Regions from separate parts of the Idiomarina sp. HB genome, predicted to be linked through region 2. Evidence: predicted binding sites of a transcription regulator. Region 2 holds the regulator's gene; the other holds the start of a gene.
The links. The regulator NrdR, encoded in region 2, represses ribonucleotide reductase genes. The targets are predictions, from matches to a motif close to AAACACNANATNTNGTGTTT.
Positions count from the first base shown of each region.

Region 1 (6,127 bases), 580 kb from region 2:
CCGGCAACATTGCCGGTCCGGCAGAAAAGTTAAACAACTGGCTCATGACTCGTCGGAACCCTCGTGATTTTCAGTGTTATCTTCAGCTGCGGTTTCACCTTCTTCAGTAACAACCTCGCCGTCAATTAACACTTCGTCTTCATCAATTTCATCAATGCGCTGCAGGCCAACCACTTTTTCGTCATCAGCTGTACGAATTAAGCGTACGCCCTGAGTGTTACGACCAACGGTTGAGACCTCATTAACACGCGTTCTGACCAGAGTACCTTTATTACTGATAAGCATGATCTCATTGCCATCAATAACTTCCATGGCGCCGACAACGGAACCATTACGCTCGCTGACCTTAATAGAGACAACACCTTTGGTAGCGCGGCTCTTAGCCGGGTATTCACTTAGCGGTGTACGTTTGCCGTAACCGTTTTCAGTCACGGTTAATACATTCGCTTCTTCATCTTCGTATTCACGAGGAACAATCAGTGATACAACACGCTGTCCTTCCTCTAGACGAATACCACGAACACCGGTTGCTGTGCGGCCCATTGAACGCACTTGCTCTTCCGCGAAGCGCACCACTTTGCCAGCGTCAGAGAACAGCATAATTTCGCCGCTACCGTCAGTGATATCAACACCAATCAGTTCATCGTCATCAACCAGGTTCAGTGCAATGATTCCGCCGTTACGAGGACGTGAGTACTCTGGTAATGGCGTTTTCTTAATGGTCCCTTTACGGGTAGCCATAACAACGAACTTATCTTCCGGGTAATCCCGTGTTGGCAGAATAGCGGTAATACGTTCGTCGGCTTCAAGCGGTAACAAGTTGACGATAGGCTTGCCTCGAGAAGCACGACTTGCCAACGGCAACTGGTAAACTTTCATCCAGTAAATACGACCACGGGTTGAGAAGCATAAAATGGTGTCATGCGTGTTCGCTACCCACAGTCTTTCAATAAAGTCTTCGTCTTTCATCTTAGTGGCGGCTTTGCCTTTACCACCACGACGCTGAGCTTCGTACTCAGTCAACGGCTGATACTTCACATAACCTTCGTGAGAAAGCGTCAGAACAACATCTTCTTCGTTGATTAAGTCTTCCATGCTGATGTCATGTGCAGCGGCGGTAATATCGGTTTTACGCTCATCACCAAAGTTACTGCGTATTTCAACCAGCTCTTCACGAATCACTTCCATCAGGCGCTCTGAACTGTTCAGAATATGCAGCAGTTCAGCAATTTGTTCTAACAGGCCTTTGTATTCATCCAGAATTTTTTCGTGCTCTAAACCAGTCAGTTTATGCAGACGTAAATCCAAAATGGCCTGAGCCTGTTCTTCAGTCAGGTGATAGTTGTCACCCCGAATGCCGTATTCTTCAGGCAGATGATCAGGACGCGCGGCATCAACACCGGCGGTTTCCAGCATTGAAGCAACATCACCCAGCTGCCATGCGCGGGCAATTAGCCCGGCTTTAGCTTCAGCTGGCGTGGGTGAACGACGGATAAGCTCAATAATTTCGTCAATATTAGCCAGCGATATCGCCAGACCTTCCAGGATATGAGCACGTTCACGAGCTTTGCGTAATTCGTAGACTGAGCGGCGGGTAACCACTTCACGACGGTGGCGAATGAAGCAATCCAGCATATCGCGCAGGTTAAACAGACGCGGCTGACCTTTATCCAGGGCAACCATATTAATGCCAAACACAACCTGTAACTGGGTATTAGCATACAAATGGTTAAGAACAACTTCGCCAACATCGCCACGACGAATTTCAATGACGATACGCATACCGTCTTTGTCAGACTCGTCACGTAAAGCACTAATACCTTCAACGCGCTTTTCTTTAACCAGTTCAGCTATTTTTTCAATTAAGCGGGCTTTATTCACCTGATACGGAATTTCCGTAACAATGATGGTTTCTTTACCCGTTTTCTCGTCGACTTCCACTTCCGCCTGAGCGCGCAAATGAATACGACCACGACCGGTTTTATAAGCTTCAACGATACCGCTGCGACCTGAAATTGTCGCTGCTGTTGGGAAGTCCGGACCCGGGATGTATTCCATTAACCCTTCAACATCAATATCCGGGTTATCAATCATCGCCAGTGAGCCGTCAATAACTTCCGTCAGGTTATGAGGCGGAATATTAGTTGCCATACCAACAGCAATACCCGAGGAACCGTTAACTAACAGGTTGGGTACGCGGGTTGGCAATACATCAGGAATACGCTCTGTACCGTCGTAGTTATCGACAAAGTTAACGGTCTCTTTGTCCAGGTCGGCTAAAAGCTGATGAGCAATTTTTGCCATGCGAATTTCGGTATAACGCATCGCAGCGGCTGAGTCTCCGTCAACAGAACCAAAGTTCCCCTGACCATCAACCAACATATAACGCAATGAAAAGTCCTGCGCCATACGAACAATCGTGTCATAAACTGCGCTGTCTCCGTGAGGGTGATATTTACCAATCACATCACCGACAACACGCGCTGACTTTTTATAAGGTTTATTAAAGTCGTTGCGCAATTCGTTCATTGCGAACAGGACACGTCTGTGTACTGGCTTCAGGCCGTCACGGACATCAGGTAAAGCACGCCCAACAATGACGCTCATGGCATAATCGAGGTACGAACTTTTCAGTTCGTCTTCAATATTTACCGGTGACACTTCTCTGGCTAGATCGCTCATAGTTTATTCCCTAAATATAGATCCGCATATTCATTGTTATTTTGATCCAATCATTGTACCCATCCCAAACGCGTCTCGCACCCTCTTTTTCTTATTCTTTGCCTGAGGTAGACTAGCCGCGTTATCCATCTCTTAAAGACGCATAATCTATGACCACCAGTCGCTCTAAAACTGAACAAAAAAACGTCGATCCGGAAGAGATCGCAAAATTTTCAGCACTCGCCTCGCGCTGGTGGGACCCGGATGGCGAATTTAAACCTTTGCATAAAATCAACCCGGTCCGGCTGGGCTTTATCGAAAACCATACCGAAGGGCTTTTCGGCAAGAAAGTACTGGATGTCGGTTGTGGCGGTGGATTACTCAGTGAAGCCATGGCGGAACGAGGCGCTGAGGTTACCGGTATTGATTTGGCCGAACAGTCATTAAAGGTGGCACGTTTGCACGCATTAGAAAGTGGCCGCCAAATTGACTATCAATGCATTGCCGTTGAAACGCTGGCCGAACAAAACACCGACAGCTACGACGTAGTGACCTGTCTGGAAATGCTCGAACACGTGCCTGACCCGGCCGCCATAGTACAAGCCTGCGCCAAAGCGGTTAAGCCCGGGGGATTAGTCTTTTTCTCCACTTTGAATCGTAATGTGAAATCCTGGTTATTGGGTATTGTCGCTGCCGAGCATATTTTAGGCTGGGTACCGAAAGGAACTCATCAGCATCAACGTTTTATTCGCCCGTCAGAACTTTTAAGTATGACTGACAAAGCCGCTTTAGAAGATATCGCTATTAATGGCTTAATTTTTCATCCTTTAAAAGGCTTTGTACTTTCAGACAAAGATGTTGATGTAAATTACATTGTCGCTTTGAAAAAGCCGGAGTAATTCATGAGTTCCTCAGATAAAAGTTCTCCGGTAAAAGCTGTCCTGTTTGATTTAGATGGCACCTTACTTGATACCGCACCCGATTTAGGCGCCGCATTAAATGCTGTTTGCGAGCAATACGAGCGCCCTGCTGTCAATGCTGAGGTGTTCACACCAGTTGCGTCCCATGGTTCCAGAGGCTTACTAAAATTGGCCTTTGATGACAATTACACACACATGGAAACAGAGCTGAGACACGCCTTCCTGAGTGCCTATAAGAATAATATCGCGACTCATACCCAACCTTACCCGGGTGTCCTGGAGCTACTGGCGGTATTACAGCGTGAGTCCATTAAAGTCGCGATAGTGACCAACAAGCCTGAACGCCTGACACACCTGTTATTACCGCACTTCCCCGAATTTGAAGCTATTGAAGTTGTGGTGAGCGGCGATACTCTCAGTGTCGCAAAACCATCGCCTGAACCTTTATTCTATGCGGCTGAGAAACTGGGTGTTGAACCAACAGACTGCCTTTACGTGGGTGATGCCGAACGCGATATTGAAGCCGGCCGTAACGCCGGAATGGTCACTGTGCTTGCCGAGTACGGTTATATCAGTAACGAAGACCAACCCCAGCGCTGGCAGGCCGATTATCATATTGAATCTCCGCTGGCATTGCTGGAGTTACTGGCTATCAACAACTCTTGATCTATTAACTTCTTTTAAAAGACAAAAAAATTATATAGAAAACTTTTCAGCGCAAACTCAGGCCAGTTAAAGGCTGGCAAAAAATCAAGATTCTGAATTCAAAATTATTCCGTTTTTACCGTTAAATTCACTTGATCGTATTGCCAGTTAGACCTAGCATACAGTTCATCCCAGACACACTAGATATTGTGTAAATATCGCTCTGTACAACTAATAAACACTATATCTTGTGGCTACAAACCTATAACAAAAAGCTAAGAGTCGGCGCAAAATGAACGAGCAACTTTATGTTACGAAACGCAGCGGCGAACGCGAACCGCTAAACCTCGATAAAATTCACCGAGTGATCATGTGGGCGGCCGAAGGACTGAATAATGTCTCAGCCTCTCAGGTTGAAATTAAATCTCACATTCAGTTTTACGATGGCATTAAAACTGAAGACATTCATGAAACTATCATTAAGGCAGCTGCCGATCTCATTTCGGAAGATGCGCCCGACTATCAGTACATGGCAGCGCGACTGGCTATCTTCCACTTGCGTAAACGAGCTTACGGTAAGTTTGAACCGCCGCGTCTTTATGACCATGTGAAAAAAATGGTGGCCGAGCATCGCTACGATGAACACCTGATGGATGACTACAGCGAAGAAGAGTTTGATCAAATGGACGAGTTCCTTGATCACTGGCGTGACATGAACTTCTCTTATGCTGCGGTTAAACAGCTGGAAAACAAGTATCTGGTTCAAAACCGGGTAACGGGTGACATCTATGAAAGCGCGCAGTTCTTATACATATTAGTCGCCGCTTGTCTGTTTTCGGATTACCCGAAAAGCACTCGTATGGATTACGTTAAACGTTTCTACGATGCAGCTTCTGAATTTAAAATTTCTCTACCGACACCGATTATGTCAGGTGTACGTACGCCGACACGTCAATTCAGCTCCTGTGTTTTAATTGAAGCTGGCGATAGTCTCGATTCTATTAATGCCACCGCCAGTGCTATCGTAAAATACGTATCTCAGCGCGCCGGTATTGGTATTAACGCGGGGCGTATTCGCGCATTAGGCAGCCCTATCCGTAATGGTGAAGCTTTCCACACGGGCTGTATCCCATTCTATAAGTACTTCCAGACAGCCGTTAAAAGCTGCTCGCAAGGTGGTGTTCGTGGTGGCGCGGCTACCTTGTTCTACCCACTTTGGCATCTGGAAGTTGAAAGCTTATTAGTACTGAAAAATAACCGTGGTGTTGAAGAAAACCGGGTTCGTCATCTGGATTATGGTGTTCAGTTTAACCGCACCATGTATCAGCGCCTGATTAAAGACGATTACATTACCTTGTTCAGCCCATCTGACGTTCCGGGGCTTTACGACGCCTTCTTCGAAGATCAGGACGAGTTTGAGCGTTTATACCAGCAGTACGAACAGGATGAAAGCATCCGTAAAAAGCGTATTAAGGCCATTGAGTTGTTTGGTCTGTTTATGCAAGAGCGTGCCAGCACCGGCCGTATCTATGTGCAAAACGTAGACCATTGCAACACGCACAGCCCATTTGACTCTAAAGTTGCGCCTATCCGTCAAAGTAACTTGTGTCTTGAAATTGCATTGCCAACTAAGCCATTAAGTCACGTAAATGACGAAGAAGGTGAAATAGCGCTTTGTACTCTGTCAGCCTTTAACTTAGGTAAAATTGAAAGCCTGAGTGAATTTGAAAACTTAGCAGACTTGGCCGTTCGCGCACTGGACAGCCTGCTGGATTATCAGGAGTACCCTGTTCCGGCAGCTTACAACGCCACCATGAACCGCCGTACTCTGGGTATTGGTGTTATTAACTTTGCTTATTACTTAGCCAAGCACGGTGTTAAATATTCAGACGGCTCTGCAA
Region 1 is NZ_JAYLVU010000001.1:597,368-603,494, forward strand. Features, by position in the region: gene serC (3-phosphoserine/phosphohydroxythreonine transaminase) at 1-46, opposite strand, end outside; gene gyrA (DNA gyrase subunit A) at 43-2,682, opposite strand; gene ubiG (bifunctional 2-polyprenyl-6-hydroxyphenol methylase/3-demethylubiquinol 3-O-methyltransferase UbiG) at 2,832-3,560, shown strand; gene VBY75_RS03030 (HAD family hydrolase) at 3,564-4,247, shown strand; gene nrdA (class 1a ribonucleoside-diphosphate reductase subunit alpha) at 4,519-6,127, shown strand, end outside.
Region 1: a site for NrdR is predicted at 4,463-4,482, ahead of nrdA (class 1a ribonucleoside-diphosphate reductase subunit alpha). Genes of this name have one in related genera too.

Region 2 (6,127 bases):
TTCTTTTCCCGAAACGGTGTAAAGCTGGCCTTATCCATTCTTGCTTTTATCTTTTTGTTTAAAATTGGTGAAGCCTTTCTTGGTCGTATGTCGATAGTCTTTTATAAAGAGATTGGGTTCACAAACGCAGAAATTGGTACCTACTCCAAACTCGTTACCTGGTGGGTGACTATTGTATTTGCGTTACTTGGCAGTGCAGTCAACCTGCGTCTGGGCATTGTTAAAGGCTTAATGATTGGCGGTATTGCTATGGCGTCGTCTAACCTGATGTTTTCCTGGATAGCGTTAGTCGGCCCCGATACTAACCTCTTTTTAAGCGCAGTATTGATTGATGGCTTTACCAGCGCCTGGTCTACCGTTGCCTTTGTTGCTTTTATCAGTCTGCTCTGTAACCGAACTTTCACCGCAACCCAATATGCATTGATGGCCTCACTGGGAACCCTGGGTAAAACCATGCTAGCGTCCTACAGCGGTGTTATTGTCGACTCTATGCAGGGTAACTGGGCACTGTTTTTTGTCCTAACCGCGGTTATGGTCATACCCAGTCTGGCTTTCCTTTGGCTTATTCGCAAGCCGCTAACGGCATTGGAGAAACAGCGTGATGCCAATTAAATACCACTGGATTACGCTAGGCCCCGGAGCCGTAAGTGGGCTTATTGCCAGCGGGCTATGCGATAACGGCGAATCGGTTTCTGTTTTATCACGTCATAACCGGGCGGCAACTATTGAGTGGCAACTTGTTCGCGCACATGAGAAAAGAAACTATAAAGTTCCTGCAACTCAATTACCAATACCGAAAAATAGTGTCTTCATTGTTGCCGTTAAAGCTTTTGATGTTATTAGTGCCTTGCAGCACATAACAGCGCTTGAAGGTTTTGATAAAAGTATGCCTATTGTTTTGAGTCATAACGGCATGGTTGAGCTACCTAAGACATTAAGGCAGCTTAATCTGCATCCTATGGTGACGACTCATGGAGCAGTTAAGAGCAAAAACGAAAACGGTATTATTCGTATTGAGCACAGAGGCACGGGTCGCAGTTGGCTCGAAGTCAGGCAAGAAGAGCCAGAGCCCTGGTCAACCCTTCAGCAAGCCTTCCCGCCACTTGTACTTGAGCAGAATACTAGCCAGCGGCGCTGGTTAAAGTTAATAATTAACTGTGTAATAAATCCACTAACAGCCATTTATAAGTGCGAAAACGGAAAGTTACTTGAGGATAAGTGGCAATCGCAAATCGTAAGCTTGGTTAACGAAGCCGTTGCTGTGGCTGAAACTCAGAACGTAGTCTTAGACGCTAAGATGTGCCACCGGGAAGTATTGAGAGTTGCACAAGAGACTGCGCTAAATAGCTCATCGATGTTGCAGGATATCAAGCAGCAAAGGCACACTGAAATAGAGCAATTAACCGGTTACTTGATTAAAACAGGTGAGTCGGCAGACGTCGCCACGCCAACTCACCAACAGCTGCTGAATGAATTTCAAAAGCGTTACGGTTAATTAGTCTTTATCTTCAATAAAGTCGACCACTTCAAGCCCAAAACCCGATAAAGCCGAATAACGTTTTGGTGAACTCATTAAATGCATCTTATGAATATCAAGGTCAGCCAAAATCTGTGAACCTAAACCGACATTACGAGAAGCATTTGAAGCTGACGCAGTAGGTTTGTGCTCACCTTTGTCCTGTGCCTCAAACTCCTGAACCTGTGCAATGATATTATCCGGTGTTTGTTGACGACCAATAATAACCAGTACACCGTCATGTTCAGCAATATAAGACATCGCCTTTTGAATTGGCCAGCTGCGCTTGGCAGCTCGCTCGGTTAAAAAGGTGTCATGGAAAGTGTCCTGTAAGTGAACACGCACATTCGTTACCTTATCCTGCGATAAATCGCCATGAACCAGTGCATAATGCACCTGCTTGTCTATCGTGTCCTGATAAGTCACCAAATGAAACTTACCAAAGGCTGTAGGCAGGCTGCATTCTGCGACACGTTCAATGGTTTTTTCCTGGATTGAGCGATACTCAATAAGGTCAGCAATGGTGCCTACTTTAATGTCATGCGCTTTAGCAAAAGCTTCAAGGTCAGGGCGACGCGCCATGGTACCGTCTTCGTTTAACACTTCGACAATAACCGAGGCGGGCTCAAAACCAGCTAAACGCGCTAAGTCGCAACCGGCTTCGGTATGCCCGGCGCGGTTAAGCACCCCACCCGATTTAGCTTTTAACGGAAAAATATGACCCGGCATAACTAAATCTTCGGGCTTCGCATCTTTTTTAACGGCGTCCAGCACTGTTTTCGCTCTGTCGGCAGCAGAGATCCCCGTTGTTACTCCCTCTGCGGCTTCAATGGAAACCGTAAAGTTTGTTGCATAAGGCGCGTTGTTTTTATCGACCATTAACGGAAGATTAAGTTGTTTACAGCGTTCCTCGGTTAGCGTCAAGCAGATAAGTCCACGACCATAACGCGCCATAAAGTTAATGGATTCAGGCGTTACGCACTCAGCGGCAATAATAATGTCGCCTTCGTTTTCGCGATCTTCATCATCCATCAGGATAACCATTTTTCCCTGACGAATGTCTTCAATAATCTCTTCTGTGCTATGCAGTGACATACCGCTTTACCCTTAATCTTGTGTTTGAGGTACTGCTACCAAGCGTTGATCCGGGCCAACCTGCCGGCGATCAATAACTTTAAATCTTGGCGCTGAAGCTAATTCTAATGGTTCACTCATGTCGATAACCGAACGACCATGGTGACCCAGTATTTGACCAGAGCTGTATATCATCATTCGGTCACAGAGTTGCTGTTCAATAATCGCACCTGCCAGACTAGCGCCGCACTCTGTCCACACCTGATTGATTTCACGTTTAGCTAATTCAATCATCAGTGCTTTTAAACACACTTTGCCGTCTCTGTCCGCTTCAATAATAAGCTCATGGCAATGTGGGTGCCGAGTGTCCTTGCCCGGCGTTGTGCGTACCAGCCAAACAGGCGCCGGTGACTCAAACACCCGGGCATCATCATTCACCCGATGTTGGCTGTCGATAATAATACGTACTGGCTGTTTTAATGGTTCAGGCAGTGGTCGTGATGCCGGCCATTGATTAACTCGTACGGTAAGCTTCGGGTTATCCGCTAAAACCGTTGCTGCGCCGGTCAAAATAGCATCTGCCTGAGCGCGATAAGTCTGCACGTCACTGCGAGATTCCGCAGAGGTAATCCACTGGCTGCGACCGTCCGCCAAAGCGGTTTTCCCATCGAGTGAAGTCGCCATTTTTAAGGTGAGCCACGGGCGTTGTCGTGTCATGCGGGAAATAAACCCGGGGTTCAAACTCTCGGCTGCGGACTGCAACGTACCAACGTCAACACGTATGCCTGCCTCTTCTAAACGCTTAATCCCGTTACCACTGACGCGAGGATTAGGATCCCGCATAGCCACAACAACGCGGGCAACGCCAGCTTCAATCAGAGCGTCGGCACAAGGCGGAGTTCGTCCAATATGGCTGCAGGGTTCAAGAGTGACATAAGCGGTTGCCCCTTTTGCCTTTGTACCTGCAAACCGCAAAGCATGAGCTTCGGCATGAGCTTCACCTGCCTGATGATGCCAACCTTCTGCGATAACTTCTTCGCCGACAGTAATGACACAGCCCACAGCCGGGTTAGGCCGGGTTGTCATTAACCCACGCCGCGCGAGTTTTAACGCGCGGTGCATCATTATATGGTCAAACTGTTGTTCTAATAAATTAGTCATTCAGGCGTGCGATTTCTTCACCAAACTCACGGATATCCTCGAAAGAACGGTACACCGACGCAAAACGAACATAAGCAACTTTATCAATCTGTTTCAGGTTTTCCATAACCAAACTACCGATAAAGTTGCTGCTAATTTCGCGCTCACCGGTGGCGCGTATGCTCGACTTTATTTTGTTGATTGCCTGCTCCATCAGCTCAAGACTCACAGGACGCTTTTCCAACGCTCTTAATAAACCGTTGCGCAGCTTATCTTCGTTAAATGGTTCACGCGAACCATCGGTTTTGATGACTCGCGGCATAATCAGCTCTGCCGTTTCAAAGGTCGTAAAGCGCTCTTTGCAATGGTTGCATTCACGCCTGCGACGAACCGAGGCCCCATCCGCAACAAGTCGCGAATCGATAACCTTAGTATCTTGTGTGCCGCAAAATGGACAATGCATTGCCTGACTCCTTTAAGTGCGCTTTACAACTGCTATTCATTAACCGTAAACAGGAAACCTGGCGCATAACGCTTTTACTTGCTCGCGAACTTCGCTGATTTTGCTTTCATCAGAAATATCATCCAGAACATCGCAAATCCAGTTCGCAACCTGCTCGGCTTCGGCTTCTTGAAAACCACGACGGGTAATAGCCGGTGTGCCTAAACGCAAACCTGAAGTGACAAACGGTGAGCGCGGATCATTAGGCACGGCATTTTTGTTCACGGTAATAAAAGCATTACCTAAAGCTGCATCCGCATCTTTACCGGTAATGTCTTTGTCAATTAAGTCAACCAGGAACAAGTGGTTCTGAGTGCCATTGGAGACGATTTTATAGCCGCGCGCCTGCATGGTTTTAACCATAGCGTTGGCGTTCACTAATACCTGCTTTTGATATTCTTTAAATTCCGGCTGCAAGGCTTCCTGGAAAGCAACCGCTTTACCAGCAATAACATGGCAAAGTGGGCCACCCTGGTTACCCGGGAATACCGCGCTGTTTAACTTCTTGTGTAATTTCTCATCGTCACTACCTGAAATGATCAAACCGCCACGTGGACCCGCAAGAGTTTTGTGTGTGGTCGTCGTAACAACGTGAGCATAAGGTACCGGGTTAGGATATTCACCGGCGGCAATTAAGCCTGCAACATGAGCCATGTCGACCATTAGATAGGCATCGACTTTGTCAGCAATTTCACGGAACTTTTTCCAGTCAACAATACCAGAGTAGGCTGAAAAGCCTGCAACAATCACTTTCGGCTTATGTTCCTGCGCCAGCTTTTCAACTTCGGCGTAATCGATTTCGCCAGTGGACTCATCCAAACCATATGAAACCGCGTTGTAGAGTTTGCCTGAAAAATTAACTCCGGAACCGTGAGTTAAGTGACCGCCGTGAGCCAGACTCATACCAAGGAAAGTATCACCGGCTTCCATAAGAGCCATGAAAGCAGCGGTATTTGCCTGAGAACCTGAGTGCGGCTGAACGTTTGCGTACTTAGCACCAAACAGTTGCTTTGCGCGCTCAATAGCTAAGTCTTCGACTTTATCGACAAACTCGCAGCCGCCGTAATAGCGCTTATGCGGATAGCCTTCTGCGTATTTATTGGTTAGCTGCGAGCCCTGAGCCTGCATAACCCGCGGACTGGTATAGTTTTCTGATGCAATCAGTTCAATGTGTTGTTCCTGACGTTCAACTTCACCTTGCATCGCCTGCCATAAGTCCGCATCAAAGTCGGCAATGTTCATCTCAGATTTCAGCATTACAGCTCTCCAAATCATTAAATGGTCTTAATTTGTCCGGTATTTTACCTTAAAACACAAATGAGTGCCTAGTTCAGCGCAACAAAGTTTGGGGATGTTCGTAAATAACAGTAAACTATGCAGTAACTTTTTTGTTGATAGGAAGGATTTTACGTCGCTATGGCGCAATATATCTATTCAATGTCTCAGGTGAGCAAAGTTGTTCCACCTAAGAAAACCATCTTAAAAGATATTTCTCTGTCGTTTTTTCCGGGGGCCAAAATTGGTGTTCTGGGTGTCAACGGTGCCGGTAAGTCAACCTTACTACGCATTATGGCGGGTGTTGATAAAGAGTACGAAGGTGAAGCCCGCGCTTTATCGGGAACTCAAATTGGTTATCTGCCTCAGGAACCCCAGCTAGATGAAAACAAAACGGTGAAAGAAACCGTTGAAGAAGCGGTGGCGGACGTTAAAGAGGCTTTCGCTAAGCTCGATGAAATTTACGCGGCTTACGCTGACGAAAATGCTGACTTTGATGCTCTCTCAAAAGAGCAAGGCGAACTAGAAGCTTTACTACAGGCTAAAGACGGTCACAATATTGATAATATTCTGGAGCGCGCAGCCGATGCGCTTCGTCTTCCCGAGTGGGATGCCAAAAT
Region 2 is NZ_JAYLVU010000001.1:19,503-25,629, reverse strand. Features, by position in the region: gene VBY75_RS00110 (AmpG family muropeptide MFS transporter) at 1-612, shown strand, start outside; gene VBY75_RS00105 (ketopantoate reductase family protein) at 602-1,495, shown strand; gene ribBA (bifunctional 3,4-dihydroxy-2-butanone-4-phosphate synthase/GTP cyclohydrolase II) at 1,496-2,611, opposite strand; gene ribD (bifunctional diaminohydroxyphosphoribosylaminopyrimidine deaminase/5-amino-6-(5-phosphoribosylamino)uracil reductase RibD) at 2,624-3,751, opposite strand; gene nrdR (transcriptional regulator NrdR) at 3,744-4,193, opposite strand; gene glyA (serine hydroxymethyltransferase) at 4,233-5,489, opposite strand; gene ettA (energy-dependent translational throttle protein EttA) at 5,649-6,127, shown strand, end outside.